DNA from 3 places in the Streptomyces sp. SID14515 genome. Region 2 is predicted to be linked to each of the others. Evidence: riboswitches for the same ligand, from Rfam matches in the RefSeq annotation. Region 2 holds a riboswitch; each other region holds the start of a gene.
The links. A riboswitch is a leader RNA that binds a small molecule or an ion and turns the genes downstream of it on or off. The one in region 2 is predicted to bind cobalamin.
Positions count from the first base shown of each region.

Region 1 (7,169 bases), on a different contig from region 2:
ACGCCGGCCCGGGCGCGTGCGCGGTGACCCCGGGCGCGTGCGCGGTGATCCCGAGCGGGCGAGCGGTGACCCTGGACGTCAGTGGTGGGTGAACTCCGCGGGCCGCTTCTCGGTGAACGCCTTCATGCCCTCCTTCTGGTCGGCCGTCGCGAACACCGCGTGGAACAGGCGGCGTTCGAAGCGGACGCCCTCGGCGAGGGTCGTCTCGAAGGACCGGTTCACCGCCTCCTTCGCCATCATCGCCACGGGCGCCGACATTCCGGAGACCGTGTCCGCGACCGCCAGCGCCTCCTGGAGCAGATCCGCGTCCGGGACGATCCGGGATACCAGTCCGGCCCGCTCCGCCTCCTCGGCCCCCATGTTCCGGCCGGTCAGACACAGGTCCATCGCCTTGGCCTTGCCGATCGCCCGGGTCAGCCGCTGGGAGCCGCCGATGCCCGGGATCACCCCGAGCCGGATCTCCGGCTGCCCGAAGACCGCCGACTCCGAGGCGATGACCAGGTCGCACATCATGGCCAGCTCGCACCCGCCGCCCAGGGCGTAGCCCCGTACGGCGGCGATCGTGGGCGTGCGGAGCTGCCCGAGCCGGTCCCAGGCGGTGAACCAGTCGCTGAGATACATATCCGTGTAGCTTTGCGGCTGCATCTCCTTGATGTCCGCCCCGGCCGCGAACGCCTTCTCCCCGCTGCCGGTGATCACGATGCAGCCGACGTCCGGGTCGCGGTCGAGCGCCTCCGTGGCCTCGACGGTCTCCCGCATGACGTCCAGGCTCAGCGCGTTGAGCGCCTTGGGGCGGTTCAGGGTGAGCAGGGCGGTACGGCCCCGGCGCTCGACCAGGATGGTGCCGTACGGGCCCGGGGTGGACGCGGTCTCGCTGTGCTCGCTCATGTGGTGCTGCCTTTCTGCGCATCGGTGGGGTTCGACGAGGCGGCCCGGATGGCCCGGACGATCCCGGAGAAGTCCTGGTCCGCCCCTGGACCCTCGGCGAACCGTGCGTACAACTCCGCTGCTCGAAGCCCCAGTTCGGCGTCGATGCCGCCCGCGCGCAGGGCGTTGGCGGCCAGCCCGAGGTCCTTCGCCATGAGAGGAGCGGCGAACCCGGGGCGGTAGTCGCGGTTGGCCGGACTGGCCGGAACCGGGCCGGGGACCGGGCAGTTGACGGTGAGCGCCCAGCACTGGCCGGAGGCCGCCGACGCCACGTCGTACAGCGCCTGATCGGAGAGACCGAGGCTCTCGGCGAGCACGAACGCCTCGCTGACGGCGATCATCGAGACGCCGAGGATCATGTTGTTGCAGATCTTCGCGGCCTGCCCGGCACCGGCCCCACCGCAGTGCACCGCCTTCTTGCCCATCACGGCCAGCAGCGGCTCGGCCTGTGCGAACGCGCTCTCCTCGCCGCCGGCCATGAAGGTGAGCGTGCCCGCCTCGGCCCCCACCACCCCGCCGGAGACCGGCGCGTCCAGCGACCGGTGACCGGCCGCCTCCGCCGCCGCGTGGGCGGCGCGGGAGTCCGCCACGTCGATGGTCGAGCAGTCGACGAACAGGGTGCCGGGGCGGGCGGCGGCGAGCAGGCCCTCCTGCCCGTACAGGGAGAGGACATGGCGTCCGGCGGGCAGCATGGTGATCACCACGTCCGCGACGGCCGCCGCATCGGCGGCGGACCGGGCCGCCTCGACCCCGTCCGCCACGGCGGCCGACAGACAGGACTCGACGAGATCGTGGCCGAGCACCCGGTGTCCGGCCCTGACGAGGTTGGCGGCCATCGGGCCGCCCATGTGGCCGAGGCCGATGAACGCGACGGTGGTGGTCACCAGGGCACCTCCTGCGGTGAGTCGGATGCGGCGAGGGACAGTTCCTCGCCGCCGGTCGGAGCGAAGTACCGGGCCACGTCCGCGTCTGTTACCTCCACGAGCGTGCCGGGCGACCAGCGAGGGTTCCGGTCCTTGTCGATCACCTGGGCCCGGATGCCCTCCACCAGGTCGGGGGAGGCGAGGGCCGCGCACGAGACGCGGTACTCCTGCTCCAGCACCCTTTCCAGCGGCCCGAGTTCGCGTGCCCTGCGCAGCGCGGCCAGGGTGACCTTCAGCGCGGTGGGCGACCGGCCGAGGATCGTGGCGGCCGCCTCGCCCGCCTCCGGGGCGTCGGAGGCGAGCAGCCGCTCCACGATCTCCTCGACCGTGTCGGCGGCGTAACAGTGGTCGATCCAGGAGCGGTCGGCGTCCAGGACGCCGGCGGGGGCGTCCCGGACGTGACTGTGGAGCACCTGGGCCGGGGCCTCGGTCCGCAACTCGGCGAGGAACGCGGGCAGGCCCTCCTGCGGTACGAAGTGGTCCGCGAGCCCGCACAGCAGGGCGTCCCGGGCGCCCACCACCGCACCGGTCAGGGCGAGATGGGTGCCCAGCTCGCCGGGGGCCAGCGCCAGCAGATAGGTGCCGCCGACGTCCGGCACGAAGCCGATCCCGGTCTCCGGCATGGCCACCTTGGACCGCTCGGTGACGATCCGGACGCTGCCGTGCGCCGAGACGCCGACCCCGCCGCCCATCACGATGCCGTCCATGACCGCCACATACGGCTTCGGGTAGCGGGCGATCCGGGCGTTGAGCCGGTACTCGTCGCGCCAGAACGCGGCCGAGGCCTTGCCGCCCACCCGGGCGTCCTCGTAGATGGACCGGATGTCGCCGCCCGCGCACAGGCCGCGCTCCCCGGCCCCGGTGATGACGACGGCCCCCACCTCGGGGTCGTGTTCCCACCGGTCCAGGGCCGCCGCGATCGTCTCCACCATCGCGTGGGTGAGGGCGTTGAGCGCCTTCGGCCGGTTCAGCGTCAGCACCCCCGTACGCCCCTCGGTGCGGGCGAGCACGAGTTCCTCGGTCATCGCAGGGCTCCCGTCAGGCTCCGGGCCACCATGACGCGCATGATCTCGTTGGTCCCTTCCAGGATCTGGTGGACCCGAAGGTCCCGGACGATCTTCTCGATGCCGTACTCGGCCAGATAGCCGTATCCGCCGTGCAGTTGGAGCGCCCGGTCGGCCACCGAGTAACCCGTGTCGGTCGCGAAGTGCTTGGCCATCGCGCACAGTTGCGGGGCCCCGGCCGCGTTCCGGTCGAGCGCCTCGGCCGCCTGCCGTACCAGGGCGCGGGCCGCCGCCAGTTCGGTCGCCATGTCGGCCAGCCGGAACTGCAGCGCCTGCGAGTCCAGCAGCCGGGCGCCGAACGCCTCCCGGTCCGCGAGATGGGCGAGGCTCCGGTCCAGCGCGCTCTGCGCACCCCCCAACGAGCAGGCGGCGATGCCCAGTCGGCCGCCGTTGAGGCCGTTCATCGCGATGCGGAAGCCGCCGCCCTCCTCGCCGAGCAGCCGGTCGGCCGGGATCCGCACCTCGTCCAGCAGGACCTGCCGGGTGGGCTGTGCGTTCCACCCCATCTTCTTCTCGTTGACCCCGAACGACAGCCCGGGATCGTCGCGTTCGACGAGGAACGCGGAGATGCCCCGGGGTCCGTCGTCGCCGGTGCGGGCCAGCACGATGTAGAGGTGCGAGGCGCCCGCCCCGGAGATGAACTGCTTCGTCCCCGTCAGCACCCAGTGGTCGCCGTCGCGGACCGCGCGGGTGCGCAGCGCGGCGGCGTCGGACCCGGCGCCCGGTTCGGTCAGGCAGTAGCTGCCGAGCTGCTCCATGGTGCAGAGCGCGGGCAGATAGCGGCCGCGCTGGTCCTCGCCGCCGTACCGGTCGATCATCCAGCCGACCATGTTGTGGATGGAGAGATAGCCCGCGATGGACGGGCAGCCGGTGGCCAGGGCCTCGAAGACCAGGACCCCGTCGGAGCGGGAGAGCCCGGAGCCGCCGAGTTCGTCGCGTACGTAGACGCCGCCGAGGCCGAGTTCCGCCGCCTTGCGCAGGACATCGACGGGGAAGTGCTTGTCCTGGTCCCAGGCCACGGCGTGCGGGGCCAGGTGTTCCTGGGCGAAGTCCAGGGTCGTCTCGACGACCGCGAGCTGGTCGTCGGTGAGGAGCGTGGTCACGGCACTCATCCCATGGTCGGAATCGTGAAGCTCGCGCCGTCCCGGATTCCCGAGGCGGGCCAGCGCGAAGTGACGGTCTTCGTACGGGTGTAGAAGCGGATGGCGTCCGGGCCGTGCTGGTTCAGATCGCCGAAGCCGGACCGCTTCCAGCCGCCGAACGTGTGGTACGCGACCGGCACCGGGATCGGCACGTTGACGCCGACCATGCCGGTGTCCACGCGGCGGGTGAAGTCGCGTGCGGTGTCGCCGTCGCGGGTGAAGAGCGCGACGCCGTTGCCGTACGGGTGCGCCGAAGGCAGCCGCAGCGCCTCCTCGTAGTCGGCCGCGCGGACCACGGACACCACCGGGCCGAAGATCTCCTCCTGGTAGATCCGCATGTCCGGCGTGACCCGGTCGAAGAGCGAGGCGCCCGCGAAGAAGCCGTCCTCGTGGCCCTCCAGGGTGAAGTCGCGTCCGTCGACGACCAGTTCGGCGCCCTCCTCGACGCCGAGGTCGACATAGCCGCGGACCCGGTCCACCGCGTCGCGGCCCACCAGGGGCCCGAAGTCGGCGTCCGGGTCGTCCGAGCGGCCGATCCGCAGCTCGGCGATCCGCTCGGTGAGCCTGGCGACCAGCGCGTCGGCGGTGGCCTCGCCCACGGGCACGGCCACCGAGATCGCCATGCACCGCTCGCCCGCCGAGCCGTAACCGGCGCCGATCAGCGCGTCCACCGCCTGGTCCAGGTCGGCGTCCGGCATCACGATCATGTGGTTCTTCGCCCCGCCGAAGCACTGCGCGCGCTTGCCGTGGGCGGCGGCCGTGGCGTAGATGTGCGCGGCGATCGGCGTCGAGCCGACGAAGCCGAGCGCCTTGACGCGCGGGTCCTCCAGGAGGGTGTCCACCGCCTCCTTGCCGCCGTTGACGACGTTCAGCACCCCGGGCGGCAGCCCCGCCTCCAGGAACAGTTCGGCCAGCCGCAGCGGCACCGACGGGTCCCGCTCGGAGGGCTTCAGAATGAAGGCGTTCCCGCAGGCCAGAGCAGGTGCCGCCTTCCACAGCGGAATCATCGCGGGGAAGTTGAACGGGGTGATGCCCGCGACGACGCCGAGCGGCCGGCGCAGCGAGTGGACGTCGATGCCGGACCCCGCGTTGTCGCTGAACTCGCCCTTCAGCAGATGCGGGACACCGGCGGCGAACTCCACCACGTCCAGTCCGCGCGCGAGGTCGCCGTGCGCGTCCGCCACGGTCTTGCCGTGCTCCGAGGACAGCAGCCGGGCCAGCGCGTCCTTCTCCTTCTCGACGAGCTGGAGGAAGCGCAGCAGCACCCGGGCGCGGCGCTGCGGGTTCCACTCGCCCCACTCGCGCTGGGCCTCGGCCGCGTCGGCGATGGCCGCCTCGGTCTCGGAGCGGTCGGCCAGCGGTACCCGGGCCTGGACCCGGCCGGTGTTGGGGTCGTACACATCGCCGTAGGCGCCCGAGGTGCCGGACGTGTGCTTGCCGCCGATGAAATGGGTGAGTTCGCGGACCATGGAAGCCTGCTCTCGTCGGTGAGATCGTCAGGTGAGATCCGGGGATGGCACGCGGCGGCACCGGCGCACGGCGCACCGTCGGTGCGCGGGCGCGGAGGGGCCTGCCGTGGTGGGACGCGAAGGGCGGGGCCCGTCAGGGGGCGGGAAGAACCGCTCGCGGGGACGGACCTGCGGGGCCGTGAATGCGGACCTGTGCCATGCGTGTCTGCTCCATCCTCGTGGAAACACGGAACATCCCGTGGCCGGTATCCTGACTCCCGGATCGACGCCCGTCCTCATGCCTTCCCGACGGCTGCTTCGCCGTCAGTGGCGTGTCCTGCGAGGACGAACTCCCCGGTCACAGTGGCGGGACCGCGCCGGAATCGCACCGGCTTCCCTGACACCACGGGCCTTGAGGGCGTCCGGCTGCGCACCGGCCACCCCGCTGCCCCGAAGATATAGTTGGACGTCCTAGTAAGTCCACCCCGGCTCGCCCCTGGCATGATCGGCCGACATGAGCTACGCACCGCGCCACGTCCTCGTCATCGGCATGGGCGCCGGAGACCCCGACCATCTGACCCTCGCCGCGGTGAAGGCCATGCGCCGGGCCGACGTCTTCTTCGTGCTCGGCAAGGGCAAGGAGAAGGAGTCCCTGACCCGGCTGCGGCGGGACATCCTGGATGAACACCTCACCGGCCCCTACCGCGTCGTGGAGGCCGAGGACCCGTGGCGGGACCGCACCCAGCAGGACGGCGGGCGCTACGCCTCGGCGGTGCGCGACTGGCGTCAGCGCCGGGCCGACATCTGCGAACGCCTGATCACCGAGGAGCTCGCGCCGGGGCAGTGCGGCGCCTTCCTGGTGTGGGGCGACCCGTCGCTGTACGACAGCACCCTCGCGATCCTCGACGACATCCGGGGCCGCGGCACGGTGGAATTCGGCCATGAGGTGATCCCCGGCATCAGCAGCGTCTCCGCCCTCGCCGCCCGGCACCGCGTCACCCTGAACGGGGTCGGCCGCCCCATCCACATCACCCCCGGCAGGCGTCTGGCCCAGGGCTTTCCCGGGGACGACGTCGATATCGTCGTGATGCTCGACGGCCATGAGACCTTCACCCATCTGACGGGCAGGGGCCTGTGGATCCACTGGGGCGCGTACATCGGCACCCCGGACGAGATCCTGGTCTCCGGCCCGCTCGACGAGGTGGCCGAGCGGATCAGCCGGCTGCGCGCGGAGGCCCGCGAGCGGCACGGCTGGATCATGGACACCTATCTGCTGCGCCCGGCACCGGACGCCACGGACGGCTGACGGCACGGACGGGCGGCGGCACGGGCGGGGGCCTACGGCCTGTGTGGCTTACGGGTCCACGTCGAGGCGCGGGCGGCGGCGGCCTCCGCACCTCGTCGTCGGACCTGCGGGGTGTCAGCGCCGGGTCTCGTGCGCCCGGATCACGCCGAGCCCGTGCCCCAGGCTCGGGCACTCGGCGGTCAGGTCGTCGCCCCGCACCAGATAGTCGTGCACCCGGCCGTCCGCCGGCCGTTCGATCGCGCGATACAGCGTGCCGTTCACGGTGATCGTCCAGTCGTCGCCGTCCTGGGCCCACCCGACTGTCTTCTTCATAGGGCGTTTTCCTTTCCTCGGTCGGCATCGCCGGGGTCCGGCGGCCG
Region 1 is NZ_JAAGMH010000143.1:21,894-29,062, forward strand. Features, by position in the region: gene G3I54_RS34295 (enoyl-CoA hydratase) at 79-888, opposite strand; gene mmsB (3-hydroxyisobutyrate dehydrogenase) at 885-1,811, opposite strand; gene G3I54_RS34305 (enoyl-CoA hydratase/isomerase family protein) at 1,808-2,875, opposite strand; gene G3I54_RS34310 (acyl-CoA dehydrogenase family protein) at 2,872-4,026, opposite strand; gene G3I54_RS34315 (CoA-acylating methylmalonate-semialdehyde dehydrogenase) at 4,023-5,525, opposite strand; cobalamin riboswitch at 5,748-5,927, opposite strand; gene cobF (precorrin-6A synthase (deacetylating)) at 6,019-6,810, shown strand; gene G3I54_RS34325 (hypothetical protein) at 6,925-7,122, opposite strand.
Region 1: another riboswitch for cobalamin. It lies ahead of G3I54_RS34315 (CoA-acylating methylmalonate-semialdehyde dehydrogenase); the one in region 2 lies ahead of nrdI (class Ib ribonucleoside-diphosphate reductase assembly flavoprotein NrdI).

Region 2 (7,169 bases):
AAGGCGTACGGGGACCGCTCCGTACTCGACCAGGTGACCCTCACCGTCCGGCCCGGTGAGAAGACCGCCGTCATCGGCGAGAACGGCTCCGGAAAGTCCACCCTGCTCCGGCTGCTGGCCGGAGCGGAACAACCGGACACCGGAGAGATCACCGTCCGGTTCCCCGGTGGCACCGGCCACCTCGCCCAGACCCTCGCCCTCGACCCGGCCGACACCGTGCAGGACGCCGTCGACGCGGCCCTCGCCGAACTGCGCGACCTCGAACACCGCATCCGCGAGGCGGAGGCGGGCCTCTCGGAGCGGAAGCCCGGCGACCCGGGGCCCACCGACGCGGAACTCGCCGCGTACGGAGACCTCCTCACCGCCTACGAGGACCGCGACGGCTACCGGGCCGACGCCCGCACCGAAGCGGCTCTGCACGGACTCGGCCTCGCCCACCTCACCCGCGACCGGGCCCTCGCCACGCTCTCCGGCGGCGAGCGGTCCCGGCTGGCCCTCGCCTGCGTCCTGGCCGCCGCCCCCGAACTGCTGCTGCTCGACGAGCCGACCAACCACCTCGACGCCCGTGCCGTCGGCTGGCTGGAGGACCACCTGCGCGCCCACCGGGGCACCGTCGTGGCGGTCACCCACGACCGGGCGTTCCTGGAGCGTGTCACCTCGGTGATCCTGGAGGTCGACCGCGACCTGCGCACGGTCACCCGGTACGGGGACGGCTGGGACGGCTACCGCACCGCCAAGGCCGCCGCCCGCCGCCGCTGGGCCCAGGAGCACGAGGAGTACCTGGCGGAGCTGGCCCGTACCGAGGAGCTGGTCGAGGCGGCCGGCGCGCGGCTCGCCGCCACCGGAGGGGACCCGAAACAGGGCTTCGGCAAGCACCGCCGCTCGCACGAGGCCAAGCTGTCCGGCCAGGTCAGGTCCGCCCGGACCCGGCTGGACGCCCTGCGCAGGTCACCCGTGCCGCCCCCGCCCCGCCCCCTCGCCTTCACCGGCCGCCCGACCGTCACCACCGCCACCGGCGCGGCGGACTGCACCGGAACCGCCACCGCAACCGCGACCGCCACCGGCACCGCGGACTGCACCGGAACCGGAACCGGAGCCGACACCGCGACCGGAGCCGCTACCGGAACCGCAACCGGAGCCGCCACCGGTACGACGGACGGTGCGAGGCCTCTGGTGGAGCTGGACGACGTCTCCGTAGGGGACCGCCTCCGTCTCCCCTCCCTGCGCGTGGCAGCGGGAGCCCGCCTCCTGGTGACCGGCGAGAACGGAGCCGGGAAGACCACCCTGCTGCGGGTCCTCGCGGGCGACCTGGCCCCCGACACGGGCACGGTCACCCGCCGTGCCCGCATCGGCTACCTCCCGCAGGAACTGCCCGCCCGGCCGACCCGGCGCACCCTGCTCGCCACCTTCGCGGCGGGCCGCCCCGGCTTCCCCGACGAGTACGCCGACGAGCTCCTGGCCCTCGGGCTGTTCCGCCCCGAGGACCTCGACGTGCCCGTCGCGTCCCTCTCCGTCGGCCAGCAACGCAGGCTCGCCCTGGCCCGGCTGGTGACCCGGCCGGCCGATCTGCTGGTGCTGGACGAGCCGACGAACCACATCGCGCTGAGCCTGGTCGAGGAGCTGGAGCAGGCCCTCGACCAGTACCGGGGCGCGGTCGTCGTCGTCTCGCACGACCGCAGCTTCCGGTCCCGCTTCACCGGCGACGTCCTCGAACTGCGGGCCGGCCGCCAGGTGGGCACGGTTCCGGCACCGGCCCCGGCCCCGGCCTACGCGTCGGGGGAGGCGGCCGCCCCGCGCACCTGAGCGCGCAGCCGGTCGACGAAGACCCGCTGACCGGCGATCAGCCGCTCGGCGGCCTGCTCCGGCGTGCACCAGGCGAACCGGTCCATCTCCGGGAACTCCTGCTGCACGCCGGAACCGCGCGGCCACTCCATCGTGAACGTCCCCGGCACGACGGACGCCACGTCCAGCTCCGCCTCCAGGGCCCACACGGTCACCGTCTTGCCGCTGCGCTGCCGGGACTCGCCGAGCGCGATCCACTCACCCGGCGGCACCGGAACCCCGAGCTCCTCCGTGAACTCCCGGCGAGCAGCCGCCTCCGCGCTCTCCTCCGACCCGTATTCGCCCTTCGGCACCGACCAGGCGGCGGCCTCCCGAGCCGCCCAGAACGGCCCGCCCATGTGCCCGATCAGCACCTCGACATCCCGCTCGCCCCCGGCGTCCGTGACCCGGAAGAGAAGAAGCCCCGCACTGCGCCTGCCGGTCGACATGTCGTCAAGTTTGCTGCGGCGGAGTGCGGGGCGCCACGCGAGGCGTCACGTCTTGCGGTAGCCGTACGCCTCCGAGGCCGCCGCCTCCACCGCCGCGAGGTCGCCGCCCGCCGAGGCGGTCACCACGGCGGCCACCGCGCCCTCCACGAACGGCGCGTCCACCAGCCGTGTGTTCTCGGGCAGCTCATCGCCCTCGGCGAGCATGGCCTTCACCGTGAGGACCGCGCTGCCCAGATCCACCAGGACCGCCACGCCCGCGCCCCGGTCCACCGAGGCGGCTGCCCGGCCGATCAGCTCCGAGCTCGTCCCGAGCGCGCCGTTCGGCAGCCCACCGGCCGGGGCGACCGGCGCGGTCACCCCTCCGGCGGCGAGCCCACGGGCCAGCTCGGCGACCGACTCGGCGACCGGACCGCTGTGGGAGACCAGCACGATGCCCACCTGCGCCTCGTCGCTCATGCGCCCACTCCGTCCGCGGTCGCCGCCAGGGCCTCGACCAGCAGCGCCGCCGAGGTCGCGCCCGGGTCCTGATGCCCGATGCTGCGCTCGCCGAGATAGCTGGCCCGGCCCTTGCGCGCCTGCAACGGCACCGTCGCCTCCGCGCCCGCCCGAGCCGCGTTCGCCGCCCCGTCGAACGAGGTGGCGAGGGCCTCCGCCGCGGGCAGCAGCGCGTCGAGCATCGTCTTGTCCCCGGCCTGGGCGCCGCCCAGCTGCCCCACCGCGGCGACGCCCGCCGCGAACGCCTGCGCCAACTGCTCCGGCGTCACCTCGTCGGCGTCGCCGAGCGCCTTGCCCGTACGGCGCAGCAGCGTCCCGTACAGCGGACCGGACGCCCCGCCGACGGTGGAGATGAGCTGCCGTCCGGCCAGGGTGAGCACCGCACCGGGGGTGGCGGGCGCGTCCTTCTCCAGCACCGCCGTCACCGCCGTGAAGCCGCGCTGAAGATTGCTGCCGTGATCGGCGTCCCCGATCGCCGAGTCCAGCTCCGTCAGATGGTTCGCCTCACGCTCCACGGACGCCGCGACAGCGGTCATCCAGCGGCGGAAGAAGTCGGTGTCGAGCACATGATCTCCTGTTCCTCGGTCCCGCCGGGACCGATCGTCCCGGCGGCACGGGCAGTACGGCCGACCGGCCCCGTGCCGGGGTCGCGTACACGGTCACGGGATCCGGCCCGTGGTTCAGCAGCCCCAGCGGAGCGCGGCCGTCCGCACCGGCGCGTCCCACAGTCGCAGCAGCTCCTCGTCGACCTGGCACAGCGTCACCGAGCAGCCTGCCATGTCGAGCGACGTCACATAGTTCCCCACGAGCGTACGAGCCACCGGAACGCCCCGCTCGGACAGCACCCGGTGGACCTCGGCGTTGAACCCGTACAGCTCCAGCAAGGGTGTCGCCCCCATGCCGTTCACCAGCGCCAGCACCGGACCGGTGGGGCGCAGATCCTCCAGGATCGCGTTCACGGCGAAGTCGGCGATCTCCCCGGACGTCATCATCGGCCGCCGCTCACGCCCCGGCTCCCCATGGATCCCGATGCCCAACTCCAGCTCCCCGGTGGGCAGATCGAAGGTGGGGCTGCCCTTGGCCGGCGTGGTGACCGCGCCGAGCGCCACCCCGAAGCTGCGCGAGGCCCCGTTCACCTGCCGCGCGACCGCGGCCACCCGCTCCAGCGGAGCGCCCTCGTCCGCCAGCGCTCCGGCGATCTTCTCGACGAACAGCGTCGCTCCCGTACCGCGTCGCCCGGCGGTGAACGTACTGTCGCTCACGGCCACATCGTCGTCCACCACCACCTGGGCGACCTGGACCCCCTCGTCCTCGGCCAGCTCGGCGGCCATCTCGAAGTTGAGCACGTCACCGGTGTAGTTCTTGACGACGAACAGCACCCCCGCCCCACTGTCGACGGCCGCCGCCGCCCGCACCATCTGGTCCGGCACGGGGGAGGTGAAGACCTCCCCGGGACAGGCGGCCGACAGCATCCCGGGCCCGACGAACCCGGCGTGCAGCGGCTCATGCCCGGAACCGCCCCCGGAGACGAGCCCCACCTTCCCCGCCACGGGCGCGTCCTTCCGGGCGACGACCCGGTTCTCCACATCGACGGTCAGCTCGGGGTGCGCTGCTGCGATACCCCTCAGGGCATCGGCGACTACCGTCTCGGGAACGTTGATCAGCATTTTCATGTCTGCCTCCTCGTGAGCCAAGTAGCGGCGTCTCCCATGATCCCGCAGAAGCGTCATGTGGAGCGGCTTGCGACGCTTCGGCCTGTCGGGGAGGCGTGCGGGCGCACGAGGGCAGGGGTGAGCCGACCGCCGAGGGGTTAGGTATACCTAACTTCGTCGCGCAACACAACATCTGGGGTTGCGTGCATCGCCAACCCTCCAGATGTAGTGTTGTCGTTGCTGGTGGTTCGCGGGGCACGGTTGTGCCCCGCGAGGCAAGAGGGAACCCGGTGCAAATCCGGGACTGCCCCGCAGCGGTGAGCGGGAACGAACGCCGTCACAACGCACTGGGTCCGGGAAACGGGCCCGGGAAGCGACGGCCACTAGGCGTCCTGACGTACGTCAGAACAGGCCCGCGAGTCCGAAGACCTGCCACCGGCGCGTGCACCCGTATGCGGTGCACGCGCTTCGAGACCCCGAGGGAGGGTCGCGTGGCCGTCGTACGGAGCCGGGCCCGGCATGCCTTCATCGCCGCCCCGCTCTCCGCCTCACGTGCCGCCGCTCCCCTCCGGTCCTCGGACGACGGAGACAGGAACGAGCGAGAGGAGGCGGCGACCGTTGAGCGGTCTGATCTATTTTTCCAGCGTCTCGGAGAACACCAAACGCTTCGTGGAGAAGCTGGAGTTGCCTGCCACCCGCATCCCCCTGCACCCGCGTCGCGAGGGCATGCCCGAGGCCACCGAGCCGTACGTCCTGATCGTGCCGACCTACGGCGGCGGTGAACGCGCCGGCGCGGTCCCGAAACAGGTGATCCGCTTCCTGAACGTCGAGGCGAACAGAGCGCTGCTGCGCGGAGTGATCGCCTCCGGGAACACCAACTTCGGCGTGGACTACTGCCTGGCCGGCCGGGTCATCTCGGCGAAGTGCGGGGTCCCGGAGCTGTACCGATTCGAACTGCTGGGCACGGACCGCGATGTCCGTGCCGTGAGGGAAGGGCTGCGGAAGTTTTGGACACGACAGGAACCCTTGGCACGGCCGAGGGCATGAGCATCATCAGCACGACGATCACCGCGCCGCCCGCCGAGCGTGAATCGGTCGGCACCCGCCGGGACTACCACGCGCTCAACGCCATGCTGAACATGTACGACTGCGACGGCCGCATCCAGTTCGACCAGGACCGCGAGGCCGTCCGGCAGTACTTCCTCCAGCACGTCAACCCGAACACGGTGGAGTTCGGGTCGCTGAAGGAGAAGATCGACCACCTGATCGGCAACGACTACTACGAGGAGGCGCCGTTCCGGCGTTACGACTGGAGCTTCCTGGAGGGCCTGTACCGGCAGGCGTACGCCCACGAGCACCGGTTCCGTACCTTCCTCGGGGCGTTCAAGTACTACACCTCGTACACACTCAAGACGTTCGACGGCTCGCGCTTCCTGGAGCGGTACGAGGACCGCGTCGTCGCCACCGCGCTGTTCCTCGGCGCCGGGGACGAGAAGCTGGCCTCCGCGCTGGTGGACGAGATGATGACCGGCCGCTTCCAGCCCGCGACGCCGACCTTCCTCAACGCGGGCAAGGCGCAGCGCGGTGAGCTGGTCTCCTGCTTCCTGCTGCGGGTCGAGGACAACCTGGAGTCCATCGGACGCGGCATCAACTCCGCGCTCCAGCTCAGCAAGCGCGGCGGCGGAGTGGCGCTGCTGCTGACGAACCTCCGCGAGCAGGGCGCGCCGATCAAGAAGATCGAGAACCAGTCCTCCGGTGTCGTGCCCGTGATGAAACTGCTGGAGGACTCCTTCAGCTACGCCAACCAACTCGGCGCACGGCAGGGCGCGGGCGCGGTGTATCTGCACGCCCACCACCCCGACATCATGCGGTTCCTGGACACCAAGCGGGAGAACGCGGACGAGAAGATCCGCATCAAGACCCTCTCGCTCGGCGTGGTCGTGCCCGACATCACCTTCGAACTCGCCAAGCGCAACGAGGACATGCACCTGTTCTCGCCGTACGACGTCGAGCGCGAGTACGGAAAGCCGCTCTCCGACCTCTCGGTCAGCGAGCACTACGACGACCTGGTGGCCAACCCGCGGATCCGTAGGACCGTGCTGAGCGCGCGGGAGTTCTTCAAGACGATCGCGGAGCTCCAGTTCGAGTCCGGCTACCCGTACCTGCTGTTCGAGGACACGGTGAACCGGGCCAACCCGATCCCCGGCTGGATCAACATGTCCAACCTGTGCTCGGAGATCCTCCAGGTCAACACACCCAGCACCTACGACGCCGCGGCGAACTACGAGACCGTCGGCAAGGACATCTCCTGCAACCTCGGCTCGCTGAACATCGCCGCCGCCATGGGCTCCGGTGACCTCGGCGCGACGGTGGAAACCGCCGTACGCGGGCTGACCTCCGTCTCCGACCAGTCGGACATCGACGCCGTGCCCTCCGTGGCCCACGGCAACGAGCGCTCGCACGCCATCGGCCTGGGCCAGATGAACCTGCACGGCTACCTCGCCTCGCAGCGCATCCACTACGGCAGCGAGGAGGGCGTCGACTTCACGAACCTGTACTTCTACGCCGTCGCCTTCCACGCCCTGCGCGCCTCGAACCGGATCGCGATCGAACGCGGCACCGCCTTCGACGGGTTCGAGCACTCCGCGTACGCCGACGGCTCGTACTTCGACAAGTACACCGAGCGTGCCTGGGAGCCGGCCACCGACCGGGTCCGCACGCTCTTCGCCGAGGCCGGCGTTCAGCTGCCGAC
Region 2 is NZ_JAAGMH010000130.1:19,560-26,728, reverse strand. Features, by position in the region: gene G3I54_RS30750 (ABC-F family ATP-binding cassette domain-containing protein) at 1-1,803, shown strand, start outside; gene G3I54_RS30745 (NUDIX domain-containing protein) at 1,767-2,270, opposite strand; gene G3I54_RS30740 (PTS fructose transporter subunit IIA) at 2,316-2,726, opposite strand; gene dhaL (dihydroxyacetone kinase subunit DhaL) at 2,723-3,331, opposite strand; gene dhaK (dihydroxyacetone kinase subunit DhaK) at 3,446-4,438, opposite strand; cobalamin riboswitch at 4,645-4,869, shown strand; gene nrdI (class Ib ribonucleoside-diphosphate reductase assembly flavoprotein NrdI) at 5,036-5,464, shown strand; gene nrdE (class 1b ribonucleoside-diphosphate reductase subunit alpha) at 5,461-7,169, shown strand, end outside.

Region 3 (7,169 bases), on a different contig from region 2:
GAGGAGGTTGACCTCGTCGACGTACAGGATCCCGCGGTGCGCGTCGGCCAACAGCCCCGGCTCGAACGCCTTCACGCCCTCCGAGAGCGCCCGCTCGATGTCCAGCGCCCCCACCAGCCGGTCCTCGGACGCGCCGACGGGCAGCTCCACGGTCCGCGCGGCCCGCGACACACCGGCCGCCTCCGCGTGCGGCCCATCGGGACACGCCGGATCGGGAGAGGCGGGATCACAGGAGAACCGGCACCCGGGCACCACGGCGACCTCGGGCATGAGGGCGGCCAGCGCACGGACGGCGGTGGACTTGGCGGTCCCCTTCTCGCCCCGCACGAGCACCCCGCCGACAGCCGGACTGACCGCGTTCAGCAACAGCCCGAGCCGCAGGTCGTCCTGCCCGACGATCGCGGTGAAGGGATACGGCGTACTCACTTGGCCTCCTGGTCGACATGAACAACAGCTGCTTCGCCAAGCCCTCGGGGCTTCGCCTCCGCGGACCGGGCGAAATCAAGCCCCTCCGGCGATTGAGGAGCGGGGCCCGGGGCAGCGCCCCGGCTCTCCGGAGCCCCCGCACCGAACGACGGCGCCCCCGGCGGCACAAAGGGCAACCCCGGCGGCGCCCCGCCCTCGATCAACCGCCACAACGCATCCGTATCCGCATGCTCCTCCACCAGATCCCCCAGCCGATCCAGCTGCTCCTCCCGCAACACCCCGAAACTCGTGTCCGGCGCGGGCAGGAACCGCCGCCCGGCGGCCCGGGCCACCTCCACCAGGAACCGCCGCCGGAACGCATCGCTCTCCAGCGACCCGTGCCAGTGCGTCCCCCACACCGCCCCCACCCGGCACCCGTCCAGGAACGGTTCCCCGCCCCGTACATCGGCCACCCCGTGGTGGATCTCGTACCCCTCCACCGGCTCGCCCAGCGCCGAACCGACCGGCCGCGCCAGCGTCTTGGCCCGGTCGAAGCGGATCCGCACCGGCAGCAGCCCCAGCCCGTCCACGACCCCCGCCCGCGACTCCACCTCGTCCTCGATCCGCTCACCGAGCACCTGGAACCCGCCGCAGACGCCGAGCACCGGCCGGCCCTCCGCCGCCCGCCGCACCAGCGCGTCCGCGAGGCCCCGCTCGCGCAGCCAGGCCAGCGCCTTCACCGTGCCGCGCGTCCCGGGGACGATCACCAGGTCCGCGTCGACCAGCTCGTCGGCCCGGTCCACGAACCGCACGACGACGCCCGGTTCGGCGGCCAGCGCGTCCACATCCGTGAAGTTGGACATCAACGGCACCGCGCAGACCGCGACCCGCAACACGTCCTCGCCGTGCGGGGGAGCCACGACCGATTCGCGCACCGCGCCCCGCATCGACACCCGCAGGCCGTCCTCCTCGTCGATGCCGAGCCCGTGGGCGTACGGCAGCACTCCGTACGTCCGCCGCCCGGTCAGGTCGTACAGCATGTCCAGGCCCGGCTCCAACAGCGAGACGTCGCCTCGGAACTTGTTCACGAGGTAGCCGGCGACCAGCGCCTGGTCCTCCGCGCTCAGCAGCGCCGTCGTGCCGAAGAACGAGGCGAAGACCCCGCCCCGGTCGATGTCCCCGACCACCAGCACAGGGAATTTCGCGGCCCGCGCGATCCCCATGTTCACGATGTCGGTCCGCCGCAGATTGATCTCGGCCGGCGACCCGGCCCCTTCGCAGATCACCGCGTCGTACGTCGACCGCAACTGCTCCAGACAGTCCGTGACCGTCCCGAGCAACGCCTCCTGACGGCCTCCGTGATAGCCCCGGGCGCTCATCTCGCCGACCGGCTTGCCCATCAGCACGACCTGGCTGGACCGGTCGCTGCCGGGCTTCAGCAGCACCGGGTTCATCAGGGCCGTCGGCTCCACCCGGGCGGCCTGCGCCTGCATGGCCTGGGCCCGCCCGATCTCCGCGCCCTCCCGGGTCACGAAGGAGTTCAGCGACATGTTCTGCGCCTTGAACGGCGCGACCTTCACGCCCCGGCGCACCAGCCACCGGCAGATGCCCGCCGTGACGACGCTCTTGCCCGCGTCCGATGTGGTTCCCGCGACCAGCAGTCCGCCGCTCATGCCCGTCCCCGCTTCCGTCCTGTCGACGACCGTCCCGCGACCACGCGCCCGGCGATCACGCGCCCGGCGACCAGCCGCCCCGCCACGCACACCCCGAGGGCCAGCGCACTCACCCGGCGCGACAGCCGTACCGCGCGTTCGATGTCGGCGCTCCGCACGTCCCGCCCGGACTCGCCGTTCAAGACCGGCCGGTGCTCGACGCGCCCCGCGTACGCCAGCGTCCCGCCCAGCCGTACGCCGAGCGCCCCCGCGAACGCGGCCTCCACCGGACCGGCGTTCGGACTCGGGTGACGGCCCGCGTCGGCCTTCCAGGCGCGTACGGCCTCCGAGGGCCGCCCGCCCGCCGCCACGGCCAGCGCGGCCGTCAGCCGGGCGCCGGGCCACCCCGCGAGATCGTCCAGGCGGGCCGAGGCCCAGCCGTAACGGCGGTGGCGGGGCGACTTGTGGCCGACCATCGCGTCGAGCGTGTTCACGGCCCGGAAGCCGACGAGCCCCGGCACCCCGCCGATCGCTCCCCACACCAGCGCGCCGACGACGGCGTCCGAGGTGTTCTCGGCGACCGACTCGACGACCGCGCGGGCGATGCCCGGACCGTCCAGGGAGTGCGGATCGCGCCCGCACAGATGCGGCAGCCGCTCCCGGGCCACCTCCAGGTCCCCGGCGGCCAGCGCGCCGCCGATGGCGCGGGCCTCCCGGCCCAGCGACGTACCGCCGACGACGGACCAGGCGGTGGCGGCGGTCAGCGCGACGGCGAGCGCGGGCCGGTCCCGTACGGCGCGTGCGGCCAGCGCGGCGGCCCCCACGGCGCCACCGGCGCACACGAGGGTGTGCAGAGCGCCCCGGCCCCGGTCGTCACGCCACAGCAGGGACTCCACCCGCGCGGCGGCGCGGCCGAATCCGGCGACGGGGTGGCCGCGTCGGGGGTCGCCGAGCAGGGCGTCGGCGATCAGTCCGGCCGTGGCGCCGTACGCGAAGACGCGGTCGGCACGCACGGCTCAGGCCGCCGCGGTCAGAGGCGTTCCGGCATACGTTCCGGCACCGGGGCCGTAACTGGGGGGCACGGGATGCGGCGCACGGCGGCCGGGCATGGCGTAGGTCCTCACTCAGGGTCCGCGCCCTGGTTCGACGTGACCGGCGACGAGAGTCTCCTGGCTTCCGGATCCGCAGTTCCCCCGGCCTTCCAGCCCGCGTGCGGCGGGCCGTGACATCCGGTGTGGGGGAGTGCTCCCCGGTGACAGTGGCGGGACCGCGCCGGATTCGCACCGGCTTCCTCTGCTGTCGCCGTAAATGGCTCCGGCAGTCCACCACGCCCCGCGAACACCCGTCAACTTGCTGTTGACCTGCGGGGCTCCACTGTGTGCGGACGCACACGCGGACGCGCTTCGGGCCGGACACACGAGGGTGTGTCCGGCCCGAAGCGGTGCTGCGGAGTGCGGTGGAGCGGGGTCAGGCGACGATCAGATAGATCCCGTACGAGACCGCCGCCACGCACAGCGCGAAGCAGGCGTAGGCGCCGGTGCGCGCCAGCGCGACTGATCCGCCGGAGGCGCTGCTGCCGGCCGTGGCGGACTGCTTGGAGAGGGCGACGATGCCCAGGGTGAAGAGGCCCACCAGCGCGACGGTGACCACGAGACTGACACCGAAGACGGAGGCGAGAGCTGCCCAGTCGATTTTCATGCGGATCTGTCCTTACACCGTGGCCGGCGGCCGGGCCGGGTCGTCGGGCGCCGTGGCCGGAGCCGGGATGGTGGTCATGAGGTCGGAGGCCGGGCCGCCGACGGGCGGCGGCTGGACCGCGGCGATGGCGGTGGTGACGACGCCCTGGGGCTCGTCCTCGCCGACGGCCGTGTCGTTGACGTTGGTGTGGTCGACCGGCTGGCGGCGCGAGGCCAGCCAGATGGCGAAGGAGCCGCCGACGAGCAGGATCGCGGTGACGGTGATGCCCCAGGTGCCCTGCTTGGTCAGGAACTCGGCGCCCGCGCCGACCAGGCCCGCGGCCGGCAGCGTCAGACCCCAGGCGACGAACATCCGGGTGGCGGTGGACCAGCGGACCACGCCCCCCTTGCGGCCGAGGCCCGCGCCCATCACGGCACCCGAGCAGGACTGGGTGGTGGAGAGCGAGAAGCCGAGGTGCGAGGAGGCCAGGATGACGGTCGCCGCACTGGTCTGGGCGGCGAAGCCCTGCGGCGGCTTGAGGTCGGTCAGGCCGCTGCCCATGGTGCGGATGATGCGCCAGCCGCCGAGGTAGGTGCCGAGCGCGATGGCGACACCGGCGGAGACGATGACCCACATCGGCGGGTTGGAGCCGGGGGCGAGGACGCCGCCGGTGACCAGGGCGAGGGTGATGATGCCCATCGTCTTCTGGGCGTCGTTGGTGCCGTGGGCGAGCGAGACGAGACCGGCGGAGGCGATCTGTCCGGCCCGGTAGCCCTTGGCCGTCGACTTCAGCTGGTTCGGGTCGGTGACGTTGCGGTTGATCCGGTACGTCAGCCGCGTGGCCAGCATCGCGGCGAGGCCGGCCACCAGCGGGGCGGCGATCGCCGGGAGCAGCACCTTGGTGACCACGGTGCCGCCGTTGATCGAGGACCAGCCGGCCGACATGACCGCGGCGCCGATCAGACCGCCGAACAGGGCGTGGGAGGAGCTGGAGGGCAGGCCGACCAGCCAGGTCAGGAGATTCCACAGGATGGCGCCGACGAGCGCCGCGAAGATGACCTCGGTTCTGAGGCCGTCCTCGTTGACAATCCCGCCGGAGATCGTCTTGGCGACCTCCACCGATAGGAACGCGCCGATCAGGTTGAGAACGGCGGACATCGCCACCGCTGTCTTGGGCTTCAGGGCGCCGGTCGAGATGGTGGTGGCCATCGCGTTGGCGGTGTCGTGGAAACCGTTCGTGAAATCGAACACGAGAGCTGTTACGACAACAATCGCAAGCAGCAGCGTGATGTGTTCCATTTACCCAGGCAATCGTTCGACGTCAGTGGCTCGTGGACCGTAGGCAACCTGAGTGAACGGAAGATGAACTGGACAGGGCGTTGCGGTGACCCCAAGCGGAGTGGGTCGCTTCCGCTTGTGTGCGGGAGAGGTTGGGGGATGGCTGTGGGGTGCGGCGTGGACTGCCCTTTGCCGCCCGTTGGCGAACATTTTGAGCGGCTGTTCGGCACCCGGAAGAGATCCCCGTCACTCCCCGTGTGACGTTCCGGTTGCGCGCCTTCGCGCCTACGCTCGCCCCATGAGCGAGCAGCACCCGGAATCCGTGGGAGAGACCTGGCGGGACGTCGTCGCGACGGCCCGTCGCAGCGCGGCGGACGGCCTGGTCGTCGGCACCTCGGGCAATGTGTCCGCCCGGGTCGGCGATCTGGTCCTGGTGACGCCCAGCGGGGTGCCCTACGACCGGCTCGGACCCCACGACGCGGTCGGCGTCGACCTGGACGGCCGGCAGGTCCTCGGGGAGCTCGGGCCGACCAGTGAACTCCCTCTCCATCTGGCGGTCTACCGCTCCACCGACGCCGTCGCCGTGGTCCACACCCACGCCGTGCACGCCACCGCCGTCTCCACCCTCGTCACCGAGGTGCCGCTGATCCACTACGCGGCCGCCATCCTCGGCGGCCCGGTCCGCACCGCCGCCTACGCCCGCTACGGCACCCCGGAACTGGCCGACGCCATGCTCGAAGCCCTCCAGGGCCGCACCGGCTGCCTGCTCGCCAACCACGGCACCGTCACCTACGGCGACACCCTCGACCAGGCCTACGAGCGCACCGCCCAGCTGGAGTGGCTGTGCCGTCTCTGGCTCACCGCGAGCTCCGTGCCCGGCCGCACCCCGGCCCTGCTCGACGCGGCCCAGCTGGCCGAGGTGACCGAGGCGCTCAAGGGATACGGCCAGCCCGGCTGACCCCCGCCGGGCGCCCCGCGCCCGACGCCCGCGCCCCGCGCCCCGCACCGTCGGAGCCCGGCCCCGCGCCCCGACATTGCGCCCCCTTCCCGGCTTCGCGCCCGCCCGGACGGCCCCCGTCCGCTGGCAGCCCGTCACCCGCCCCACGACACTGAAGCGGTGCGCCCGGTAACCGCGACGGCAACGGCCGTCACCACGATCCTCGGCGTCGGTGCGGCAGCGGTCGCGGCCGGCCGGTACGCCAGTGACGTCGCGCTCAAGGCGACGCCCGGACGTCCCCTCCCCGCCGACCGCAGACTCACCGTGCACGCCACGGCGGCCGGGCAGGTCACCCTGACCCGCTCCTTCTCGGCGCTCCGGCCCGGCACCTGGGGCCTCGCCGGACCCGGCGTCCACGCGGTCGTCGGACCCGTCGTCGACGGGGCCTCCCAGGCCGCCGACACGGTCGTGCGGAGACTGGAGAGCGTCGGCCAGGGGCTCCTCGAACCCGGCGCGAAGGTACGGCTCACCCCCGCGCTGTACGGCGGCGACCCGGGCAGCGACCTCGGTCTGGACCACCAGCAGGTCGAGATCCCCGGCGAGCTGGGGATCCTGCCCGCCTGGTACGTCCCCGGCGCGCGCGACACCTGGGTCATCACCGTGCACGGCCTCGGCGCCACCCGGGCCCACCCCATGAACCTCATGGGCTTCCTGCACGCACAGCGCTTCCCGGTCCTCGACCTCGCCTACCGGGGCGACCCCGGAGCCCCGCGCCCCGCCGACGGCCTCGGCCACTTCGGCGCCTCCGAATGGCGCGACCTCGACGCCGCCATCCGCCACGCCCTGCGCCTCGGGGCGCGGAACGTCATCGTCCACGGCTGGTCCACCGGCGCCACCATGGCCCTGTACGCCGCGGTCGAGTCACCGCTCCGCGACCGGATCAGCGGCCTCGTCCTCGACTCGCCGGTGCTGGACTGGCCGGTCACCCTGCGAGCCCTGGCCGCCGCCCACGGCGTCCCGGCCGCCCTGCTGCCGCTCGCCGTCCGCGCCGCCCAGGGCAGGACCGGGATGAGCGCCGCCCCGGTGCTGGAGACCTCGGCCGCGGCCTCGCTGCGCACCCCGACCCTGATCCTGCACGGCCCGGACGACACGATCGCCCCCTGGGGGCCCTCCCGCGAGCTCGCCGCCCGCCGCCCGGACCTGGTCAGCCTCCACGTCGT
Region 3 is NZ_JAAGMH010000091.1:55,291-62,459, reverse strand. Features, by position in the region: gene G3I54_RS19560 (putative cobaltochelatase) at 1-426, opposite strand, end outside; gene G3I54_RS19555 (cobyric acid synthase) at 423-2,078, opposite strand; gene G3I54_RS19550 (cobalamin biosynthesis protein) at 2,075-3,070, opposite strand; cobalamin riboswitch at 3,220-3,352, opposite strand; gene G3I54_RS19545 (hypothetical protein) at 3,525-3,755, opposite strand; gene G3I54_RS19540 (inorganic phosphate transporter) at 3,768-5,033, opposite strand; gene G3I54_RS19535 (class II aldolase/adducin family protein) at 5,311-5,970, shown strand; gene G3I54_RS19530 (alpha/beta fold hydrolase) at 6,130-7,169, shown strand, end outside.
Region 3: another riboswitch for cobalamin. It lies ahead of G3I54_RS19550 (cobalamin biosynthesis protein); the one in region 2 lies ahead of nrdI (class Ib ribonucleoside-diphosphate reductase assembly flavoprotein NrdI).